DNA from 4 places in the Bacillus daqingensis genome. Region 1 is predicted to be linked to each of the others. Evidence: predicted binding sites of a transcription regulator. Region 1 holds the regulator's gene; each other region holds the start of a gene.

The links. The regulator Rex, encoded in region 1, represses fermentation and respiration genes when NADH is low (regulators of the CRP and FNR family bind a similar motif). The targets are predictions, from matches to a motif close to TTGTGAAATATTTCACAA.
Region 2: the regulator Rex is predicted to act here: its motif matches at 1,340-1,357, upstream of ACFO4L_RS01315 (formate/nitrite transporter family protein).
Region 3: the regulator Rex is predicted to act here: its motif matches at 993-1,010, upstream of ACFO4L_RS07915 (AtpZ/AtpI family protein).
Region 4: the regulator Rex is predicted to act here: its motif matches at 914-931, upstream of ACFO4L_RS07375 (DoxX family membrane protein).

The regions. Positions count from the first base shown of each region.
Region 1 covers NZ_JBHSGK010000007.1:10,761-12,964, forward strand. Annotated here, with positions in the region: gene ACFO4L_RS08145 (ATP-binding cassette domain-containing protein) at 1-108, opposite strand, end outside; gene moaC (cyclic pyranopterin monophosphate synthase MoaC) at 238-732, shown strand; gene ACFO4L_RS08155 (redox-sensing transcriptional repressor Rex) at 754-1,392, shown strand; gene ACFO4L_RS08160 (MDR family MFS transporter) at 1,541-2,204, shown strand, end outside.
Region 2 covers NZ_JBHSGK010000003.1:45,400-47,603, forward strand. Annotated here, with positions in the region: gene ACFO4L_RS01310 (AzlD domain-containing protein) at 1-196, shown strand, start outside; gene ACFO4L_RS01315 (formate/nitrite transporter family protein) at 494-1,276, opposite strand; gene ACFO4L_RS01320 (thermonuclease family protein) at 1,606-2,136, shown strand.
Region 3 covers NZ_JBHSGK010000005.1:337,864-340,067, forward strand. Annotated here, with positions in the region: gene upp (uracil phosphoribosyltransferase) at 1-572, shown strand, start outside; gene ACFO4L_RS07915 (AtpZ/AtpI family protein) at 1,251-1,502, shown strand; gene ACFO4L_RS07920 (ATP synthase subunit I) at 1,486-1,857, shown strand; gene atpB (F0F1 ATP synthase subunit A) at 1,915-2,204, shown strand, end outside.
Region 4 covers NZ_JBHSGK010000005.1:211,622-213,825, forward strand. Annotated here, with positions in the region: gene ACFO4L_RS07370 (hypothetical protein) at 1-659, opposite strand, end outside; gene ACFO4L_RS07375 (DoxX family membrane protein) at 1,135-1,656, shown strand; gene thrB (homoserine kinase) at 2,016-2,204, opposite strand, start outside.

The sequences.
Region 1 (2,204 bases):
GCCGACAAGGGCGATTCGTTCACGGCTTTTAATTTCCATTTTCACGTTAGCCAGCACCTGTTCAGATCCAAAAAACTTGGACAGCTGCGAGCATTGCAGTAATATCATGGCGGTTCATCCTCTTCTGTCAGTTCGTTCTTCTCCTTCTCCAGTGTACATGAGCTGCCTTGCACAGGCAAAGCATGCATTGAAAAAGCGAATAGTGTACAATGGATGGTGGAAATGTGAGGTGGAAGCATGAGTGACTTAACACACTTTAATGAAGAAGGCAGGGCACGCATGGTGGATATTTCCGATAAGGAAATTACAAAGCGGACAGCCCGGGCGCTTTCAAGCGTGGAGGTTAATGAAGAGATATATACGAAGATCCGCGCTGGGCAAATCGGCAAAGGAGATGTGTTGCAGGTGGCGCAAATTGCAGGCATTATGGCAGCTAAAAATACGGCAGACATCATCCCGATGTGTCATCCGCTCCCGCTTTCAGGCGTGGATGTTTCTTTCGACTGGATTGTGAAGGAACAAACATATACACTGAAGATAGAAGCAGCTGTTAAAACGACAGGAAGAACCGGTGTCGAAATGGAAGCGTTAACATGCGCATCCGCTGCAGCGCTTACGGTATACGATATGTGCAAGGCCGTTGATAAAGGAATGGTCATTGGTCCGACCTACCTGAAAGAAAAGACAGGCGGCAAAAGCGGCGACTTCTCACGAGAGAGCAGCGACCGCTAAAGGACAGGGGGATATGGAATGATGGATATTGATCAGGCAAAAATACCGCAGGCGACCGCTAAACGGCTGCCGCTGTACTACCGCTTTTTAGAAGGACTGCAGGCATCCGGTAAGCACCGCGTGTCGTCGTCTGAGCTGAGCGAAGCAGTAAAGGTGGATTCTGCCACGATCCGCCGCGATTTTTCCTACTTCGGTGCGCTCGGTAAAAAAGGCTACGGCTATAACGTCAGTTATCTGCTTTCGTTTTTCCGCAAGACACTCGACCAGGATGAGCTGACACAGGTAGCGCTCGTCGGCGTCGGAAATCTCGGCACAGCCTTTTTAAAGTACAATTTCAGCAAAAGCAATAATACCCGTATCGAGATGGCGTTTGACGTCGACGAATCGGTGGTTGGAGAAGTGATTGGCGAGGTGCCGGTGCATCATTTTAAAGACCTCGGCAAGCATATTGAAGGAAAAGTGGAAGTGGCGATTTTGACCGTGCCGTCCCAGTACGCGCAGGGAATCGCAGAGGAGCTTGTCGAAGCCGGCATCAAAGGGATTTTGAATTTCACACCGGCAAGGCTGTCGCTGCCGGATCACGTCCGCGTCCACCACATTGACCTCTCCGTTGAGCTGCAGTCGCTGATTTACTTTATGAAGCATTATCCGCTTTCGTAATAAAGCTGAAACCGAGCCGTCCCGGAAACGGGGCGGTTTTTATAATGAAGGAAAGCCGGAGTCTCAATCGCGGCTTGGGGCAAAGGGGCATGCATTTATGATAGGATAGAAAAAGATTCGTTAATCGAAAGAAAATGAAGGTGACATCATGGCACGTATACCTCAAAAGTGGCTCGTCGTCATATCAGTGCTGCTCGGTACATTTACAGTCATTTTAAATAACAGTATGTTGAATCCGGCTGTCCCGCACCTGATGCAGGTGTTCGACTCCGGAGCCGTCGCGACAGGCTGGGTGATTACGATCTTTATGGTCGTCATGGGCATGACGATGCCGCTCACCGGCTATTTAGGTGATAAATTCGGCAAAAAGCAGCTGTTCATGGTCGGGCTCGCAATTTTTTTAACCGGCTCCGTTCTTGGGTCCATGTCGTGGGACTTGAGCTCGCTCATCTTTTTCCGCGGGCTTCAAGGCGTCGGGGGCGGCATTATGATGCCGCTCTCGCTCGCGCTTATTTTTGAAGTGTTCCCAAAGGGAGAGCGCGGGCTTGCGACCGGCGTCTGGGGCATAGCCGCCATGATGGCGCCGACCATTGGACCGACGCTTGGCGGAATAATTATCGAATTTGGCACGTGGGAGTGGCTCTTTCTCTGCAACCTGCCAACCGGGATATTAGGTCTCGCCTTCTCCTGGCGCTATCTGCGGCAGACGAAAAAGGTGGATGATATCCGCTTCGACCTGCCGGGCTTTCTAACAGTGACGGCCGGCGTCGGCGCGATTCTATTTGCGCTCGGGCGTATGAATGAGCTGGCTC
Region 2 (2,204 bases), on a different contig from region 1:
CCGTATGCTCTCACACGTGCCGTACGCCGTGCTCGGCGCCCTCATCTTTCCAGGTATTCTGTATGCGCAGGAAACGATCTGGTACGGCATGTTAGGCGGCGTCATCGCCTTTTTGATCGCTTACACCGGCGCACCGCTTCTAGCCGTCGTTGCAGGCACAATCCTGCTGTTAACCGGCGTGCATATCATCACGTAAGCTCCCCGAAACGGGAGCTTTTTTCGTTGGAAAAGCAAATCCGCTGATCCTATTCGCAGGGGAGAGGGAGTTATGCGTACGGAAAGAGTGTTTATGCGTAAGTGGCGGAGCTGTATGCGTATGAGAGGGGCATTTATGCGTAAGTAGTGGAGGTATATGCGTATAAGAGGGGCGTTTATGCGTAAGCGGTGGAGCTGTATGCGTATGGAAAGTGCATTTATGCGTAAGTGGTGGAGCTGTATGCCGTACTACAAGCATGTACTAAAAAAGCCGCTTCCATCCCGAAGCGGCTTTCGATCAGCTGTCTTTAATAAACGGCCGGTTAATGTAGTAATAGACGAGCCCCATAAAGATGGCGCCGCCGATAATGTTGCCGGCGGTGACGGGGATTAAATTGCGGACGATGCCTTCCGGTGTGACAGCTCCGGGATTGTCGAGCACGAGCGCGATCGCGAAGGTGCACATGTTGGCGATGCTGTGCTCATAGCCGGAGATAAAAAAGCAGAACACAAACAGCACCATTGCTGCCATTTTCGCAATATCATCCTTCATCGACATCGGCACGAAAAAGGCCATGCAGATCAGCCAGTTACAGAGCACTGCCCGGAAAAACAGCTCGGACACCGGATCGGTCATTTTACTGTCGGTGACCGTCAGCAGAAAGGCACTGATCTCAGGATCGCTGAACAGCCCGGTCGTGTAAATCAGCAGGGCGAAGGCTGCAGCACCGATGATGTTGCCGATATACGTAAACGTCCACAGCTTTCCAACGACGCCCCAAGCCATTTTTTTCCGGATGGCGGCGTACGTGTGATAAAAGGTATCCCCTGTAAATAAGTCGGCACCGCCGTAAGCGATTAAAATGATGGCGACACTGAACGTAAGCCCGGCCATTGGATAGGCCCATGGAGACTCAGCCAGATAAAAGTAGCTGCCCGTTCGGAACGCGACGATCACACCAAAGCCGATAAACATGCTTGCAAGCGCCGCTCGTATTAAATAACGAATTTTCCCTGTGCTAAATATCTTCTCTTTCTTTTGGGAGACCTGCTCGACCTGCTCCAGCGACTGGCTCTCCATCATACGTCATCCCTCCATCTCTGTATTCCACTTTACGCCGGGAATAGAGAAAAAGAAAGAGTAATGTGAGTAGATTCACAAGTGACAGCCCTTACATGAAAAGAAATACCAATAAGGAGCAAGGATAGGCGACGTAACCCATCTTTTGACGATAAAACATCATAAAATATGCCACTGACGTGCAGGAGCAGAACAAATACAATGACGAAGATAAGCATCATTATTCCCTTCCGTTTTAAACCATGGCGGCGATTTAGAAAATCGATGGAGCCTTCTATCATGGCGCACAAGGTCCGCTTTCGCTACAATAAGCTAAAGGGGAGATGCACGTGAAACGACTGCTCGCGCTTGTTTGTTTACTGACAGCTTGCGGAATCCATACGGAAGAAGAAACGTTTGAGCTGGAGTTTGAGTTACATACATATGTGGATCGGATCGAACAGGAAGATATTCGCGAAGGAACGGTTACGCACGTCGTAGACGGAGATACGTTTGATGTTGTCATTGCAGGAGAAGGGGAAGAACGGATTCGTCCGTACATGGTCGATGCACCGGAAATTTGTCACGGTCACGACCCGCCAACCTGTGAATCAGAGCCGTGGGGCGATGAGGCCGCTATTTTTGCCAGGCAGGCACTGCTTGGAGAAACCGTCTATTTGGAGCAGGATGAAACTACGGTTGATCGGTTTGACCGAACGCTCGCCTACGTCTATCTGGAAGACGGTACGATGTTTCAGGAGAAGCTGCTCGCTCTCGGTCTTGCCGAAGTCGTCGTCTATCCGCCGGACGACAAGTATGAAGCAGACCTGCGCGCAGTCGAGGAAGAAGCCAGAGAGCGCGGGATACGGATGTGGGAGTAGCGATTCAGCTAAAGCTGTAAAATCGCACAATGGATACAGCGGATTTGAGGCCATCCTTTCATGTTGTG
Region 3 (2,204 bases), on a different contig from region 1:
GCAATGAGAAGACCGGCACGAAGGAATTTCGCGAGCTGACAAATGAAATTGCCGGTCTCATGGCGTTCGAAATCACCCGCGAGCTGCCGCTTCAGGAAGTACAGGTACAGACGCCGGTGGCAGAAGCAACGTGCCACACGATCGCCGGCAAAAAGCTCGGCATCGTCCCGATTCTGCGCGCCGGTCTCGGCATGGTAGACGGCATGCTGGAGCTCATTCCAGCTGCAAAGGTCGGCCACGTCGGTCTCTACCGTGACCCGGAAACGCTCAAGCCGGTCGAATATTACGTGAAGCTTCCAAAGGACACGAGCGAGCGTGACTTTATCGTCGTTGACCCGATGCTTGCCACAGGCGGATCGGCGATCGAAGCGATCAACGTCATGAAAAAGCGCGGCGCTCAAAACATTAAGCTTATGTGCCTCGTCGCTGCACCGGAAGGCGTCGAAGCGATGAAGGAAGCCCACCCTGATGTGGATATCTTCCTCGCAGCACTTGATGAAAAGCTGAATGAAAAAGGCTATATTGTTCCAGGTCTCGGCGATGCCGGCGACCGTTTGTTTGGAACAAAGTAAAAGTCGCAAGGCAGAAGCTCTGTACGAGGGCTTCTGCTTTTTTTATAGTGAAAAACGATTAATGAAAGTGTTCAACTTTTCGGAGTAAATCATCAACATTGCCTGCAAAAGCTTCAACTTTTCCTCTGAAAGCTTTATCATTGGCAAGCAACTGTTCACGAGCATCAACGTAAGACTGTTATAACGAAAAAAGCATCATTTACACCCGGCAAATGATTAACTTCAGCATGCAAACATTCAACTTTTTCTGCACCGCCCAAATAAGCGCCTGCTGCCGACACCGCAAACCGTGTTCTTCTTCAAAATAGCAATTTTCTTACCCTCTTTATACAATCGTAAACCACATTCTGGCTTATCTGCCGAATGGATTTTCCTGTAAGCCGGCAGAATTCCTGCTGTCACAGGCAGAGAGCCTGATTCTTCACAAAAAATTCACATTTAATTTTCTCCCACATATAAAAGACATTTTTCACAATCTTATGTATAATAGGAGGCGTGCGAAAAAGGTTTGGGACGGAATCCGAGGGGTTCTGACGAGGCAGTCGGACATTGCACAAGCCCTTGATACGTCGGCATTGTTGACGTTTTCACTGTGTTGACAGACAGGGGGGCGTGTTGTACGATGACTAAGGGTATCGGGTGAACAATCCATTTTTTGTGAGCGGGGAGTCATGCGGTATGCCGAACGAGCCAAAGCGATCACCTTATCGATCCGTTTTGAAAGCCTTTGCGCTTATGTCGACGATATCCTCCTATATAATAGGAGCGGTATTGGTAGGTGTCTTTGGTGGCAGATGGCTCGATCAATGGCTAGGAACCGGCAGCGTTTTTCTGATCACTCTGCTTCTGGCAGGACTGATCACAGCGATGTACGGCATTTACACCACAGTGATGAGATTTACGGAGGACAACGATGACAATGATGTATAACCTTGCCAGACGCTACACAATTTACACGGCGGTTATCATCGTCCTGTTGCTCATGACTGCTGCGGTGACGTCGTTTTCGACGTTTTTCCTTGGAATGGCATTCGGTACGGCGGTTAGCCTGCTGAATCTCATCAGTACATATTTCCAGACGAAGCGGGTGCTCGACTCGCACGCTTCGGGCAGGTACAGGTTTTCTATCGGAACGCTCGGCAGGATGGTTGGTGTCATCATCGCATTAGTTATTGCGCAAGCTTTTCCCCAGTATTTCGATATGATTGGTGTAATTGCAGGCCTCGCAGTTACGTATGTCATTCTTCTGATTGATCCCATTTTCCAAAAAAAACATTTCCAGTAGTGCGGCTTTTGCAAAGCGGAACCGTCTGAAATGCATCAAAGAGAGGTGAATTTACGATTGGATAATCAATTCTTAACGGTCGATCTGTTTGGTATTCCGTGGATGACGGTCAACGTGCCGAACATTCTGCTGATAACCGCAGCGATGACCATCGTCTTTTTCGTCGTATTCTTTATGACACGGCGCATTGAGATGTATCCGACCGGCGCGCAGAATGCCATTGAGTATCTCGTGCAGTTTATCAAAAACATCATCAGCAGTACGATGGACTGGGAACGCGGCAAAAATTTCTTTATGCTGGGCATCACGCTCATCCTCTACGTGTTCGTTGCGAACATGATGGGTGT
Region 4 (2,204 bases), on a different contig from region 1:
TCCGCTGCAGAGTTTTCTAATACGAAGAAGAAGGTACCATTGTGAGAAGTTCCTGACATCATGTCACCATCGATATGATCGGAGAGCCACATATCTGATTCAAGCTGCTCTCCAGTACTCGTAGCGATCGTTGCTTGAGAAACGTAGAAAGTGATATCTTCATCTGCAGTGTTTTCGACAGTAAGATCCATTTGGATCATTTCAAGCTCTTCCGTTTCCAGCATGTCAGCCATTTGCTGAGACAGTTCACCAGACTGCGCATTTACTTGTTCAATATCAATGACAACGGGCCCAGTTTCAATTGTATCAATATCATCTTGTCTTGCATGAAGGGTAAACGTCCCACCTTCATTTTCAATCGTTTCCCCAACTTCTGTTTCCCAACCGTCTTCTGCAATTTCATCTGCAGCGTCTTCTTCGTTTCCGTTCATTTCTTCATCAGCTTCAGCATTTTCTTCGTTTTCTTCTTCTAACTCTTCGTTCTCGTTATCTTGCTCATTATTGTCCTCATGCACATCGTCATTATTCATATCGTTCTCATTGTTATCCAAAGCTGCATTAGCTTCGTTCTCATTTGCGTTACCATTATTCTCAGCATCCCCGCATGCTGTGAGTAGAAGAGCAACACCAATCGTAGTTGTAAAAACTGCTTTCCTCAAAAAGACAACCCATTTTAGTAATAAAATAATATAACCCTACTACATTATGGGAGTAAGTGAGTAAAAAAGAAAGGGTTATTTACTATTGTTTCGTTTGTTTCGTGCACTATTTCATATGAAACGCGTTTCGCCTCCTGGATAGCATTTAATCATTCAAATCGATCAACTACTTTTGCTTCTGGTCGAACTGTCTTTTGTGAAAGATTGGGAAGAACAAGTGTTTAGAAATGTGCAGATTTTCACGGCCGAATTATTTGCTCAATATTTCACAAATTAGACACAAGGTTTATGCTCACTAATTCACAAGTGTGTGCTATAGTATACCTATAGAAAGGTTGCTCACTAATTCACAAACTAACATCCGGTCATCCCAGCGCGCAGAGCCGGAAGCACTTTGTTCCGTCCATCATGGACAAGAAACGTGAGCAGCTTTTCTTCCAAACCAAACTTATAACAATCTTAGGAGGAATTAATCATGTTTATGGACTTCTTACGGAACAATCGAATTGCTGCTGGTATTCTCACGTTTCTCCGCCTGTATCTAGGGTGGGCCTGGTTGACTGCAGGATGGGGCAAGGTAGTTGGAGGATTTGATGCTTCCGGCTATCTGCAGGGCGTTGTAGCCAATGCTGATGTTGCCGCACAATATCCTACCTACCACGCCTTTATTGAACATATAGCATTGCCGAATGCCGGCCTCTTCAGCTTTATGGTCGCCTGGGGTGAACTGCTTGTCGGATTGGGACTGATCCTCGGTGTGTTCACTACTGCTGCTGCGTTCTTTGGAATTGTGATGAACTTCGCCTTCCTGTTCGCTGGAACGATCTCTACGAATCCTTTGCTCGTCCTGGTTACCATCTTCATTCTCGCTGCGGGTGCCAACGCAGGCCGCTTCGGCGGGGACCGCTGGGTGATTCCTTACCTGCGCACCCACCTACTGGGCCGCGACTGGATCCAGAAGCGGATGCCGCAGAGCCGCCGTCCAAAAGCCGCATAGTGAAAGAGAACCGGGAGCAACTGAAGCTTCCGGTTTTTCCATGCGTGCTGCCTTGTGAAAATGTGTATGTTTCGTCTTAAACGCATGCAGCGAGGCAGAAAGGAGGTGCAGTATTTTTCTCCATGTAGCCAAGTGTTTGTAATGTCGGATCGCTTCCGGGAGCCGGAAGCTTCCTGATGACTGGAACACGCTGATGAAAGTTTTTATTTGGGGACAGAAACGTTTCATTTCAGCCTTCCAACTTTTCATTCTCCGTCCTCAACTGATTAATCTTCACCAGCCGGCCGTCAGTCCGTTCCCCCTCATACACATTAAAAGCCCGAGGCCGCAACGCGCGGCTTCGGGCTTTTCGTCACGTTCTATCGTCGAACTGCTTCGCGGCAGGGGATCGCCTCCACGAAGGAGCCTCCTGCGTCGACTTCGACTTGTTCCACTGCCTGCTCCTGATAGTGGGAACGGAGCTGGAGCAGCACTTCTTTGCCTTTTCCTTTTGGGATAAAAAACAAAATGATCGGACCGGCGCCGCTCAGCGTCGCACCGTATACCGG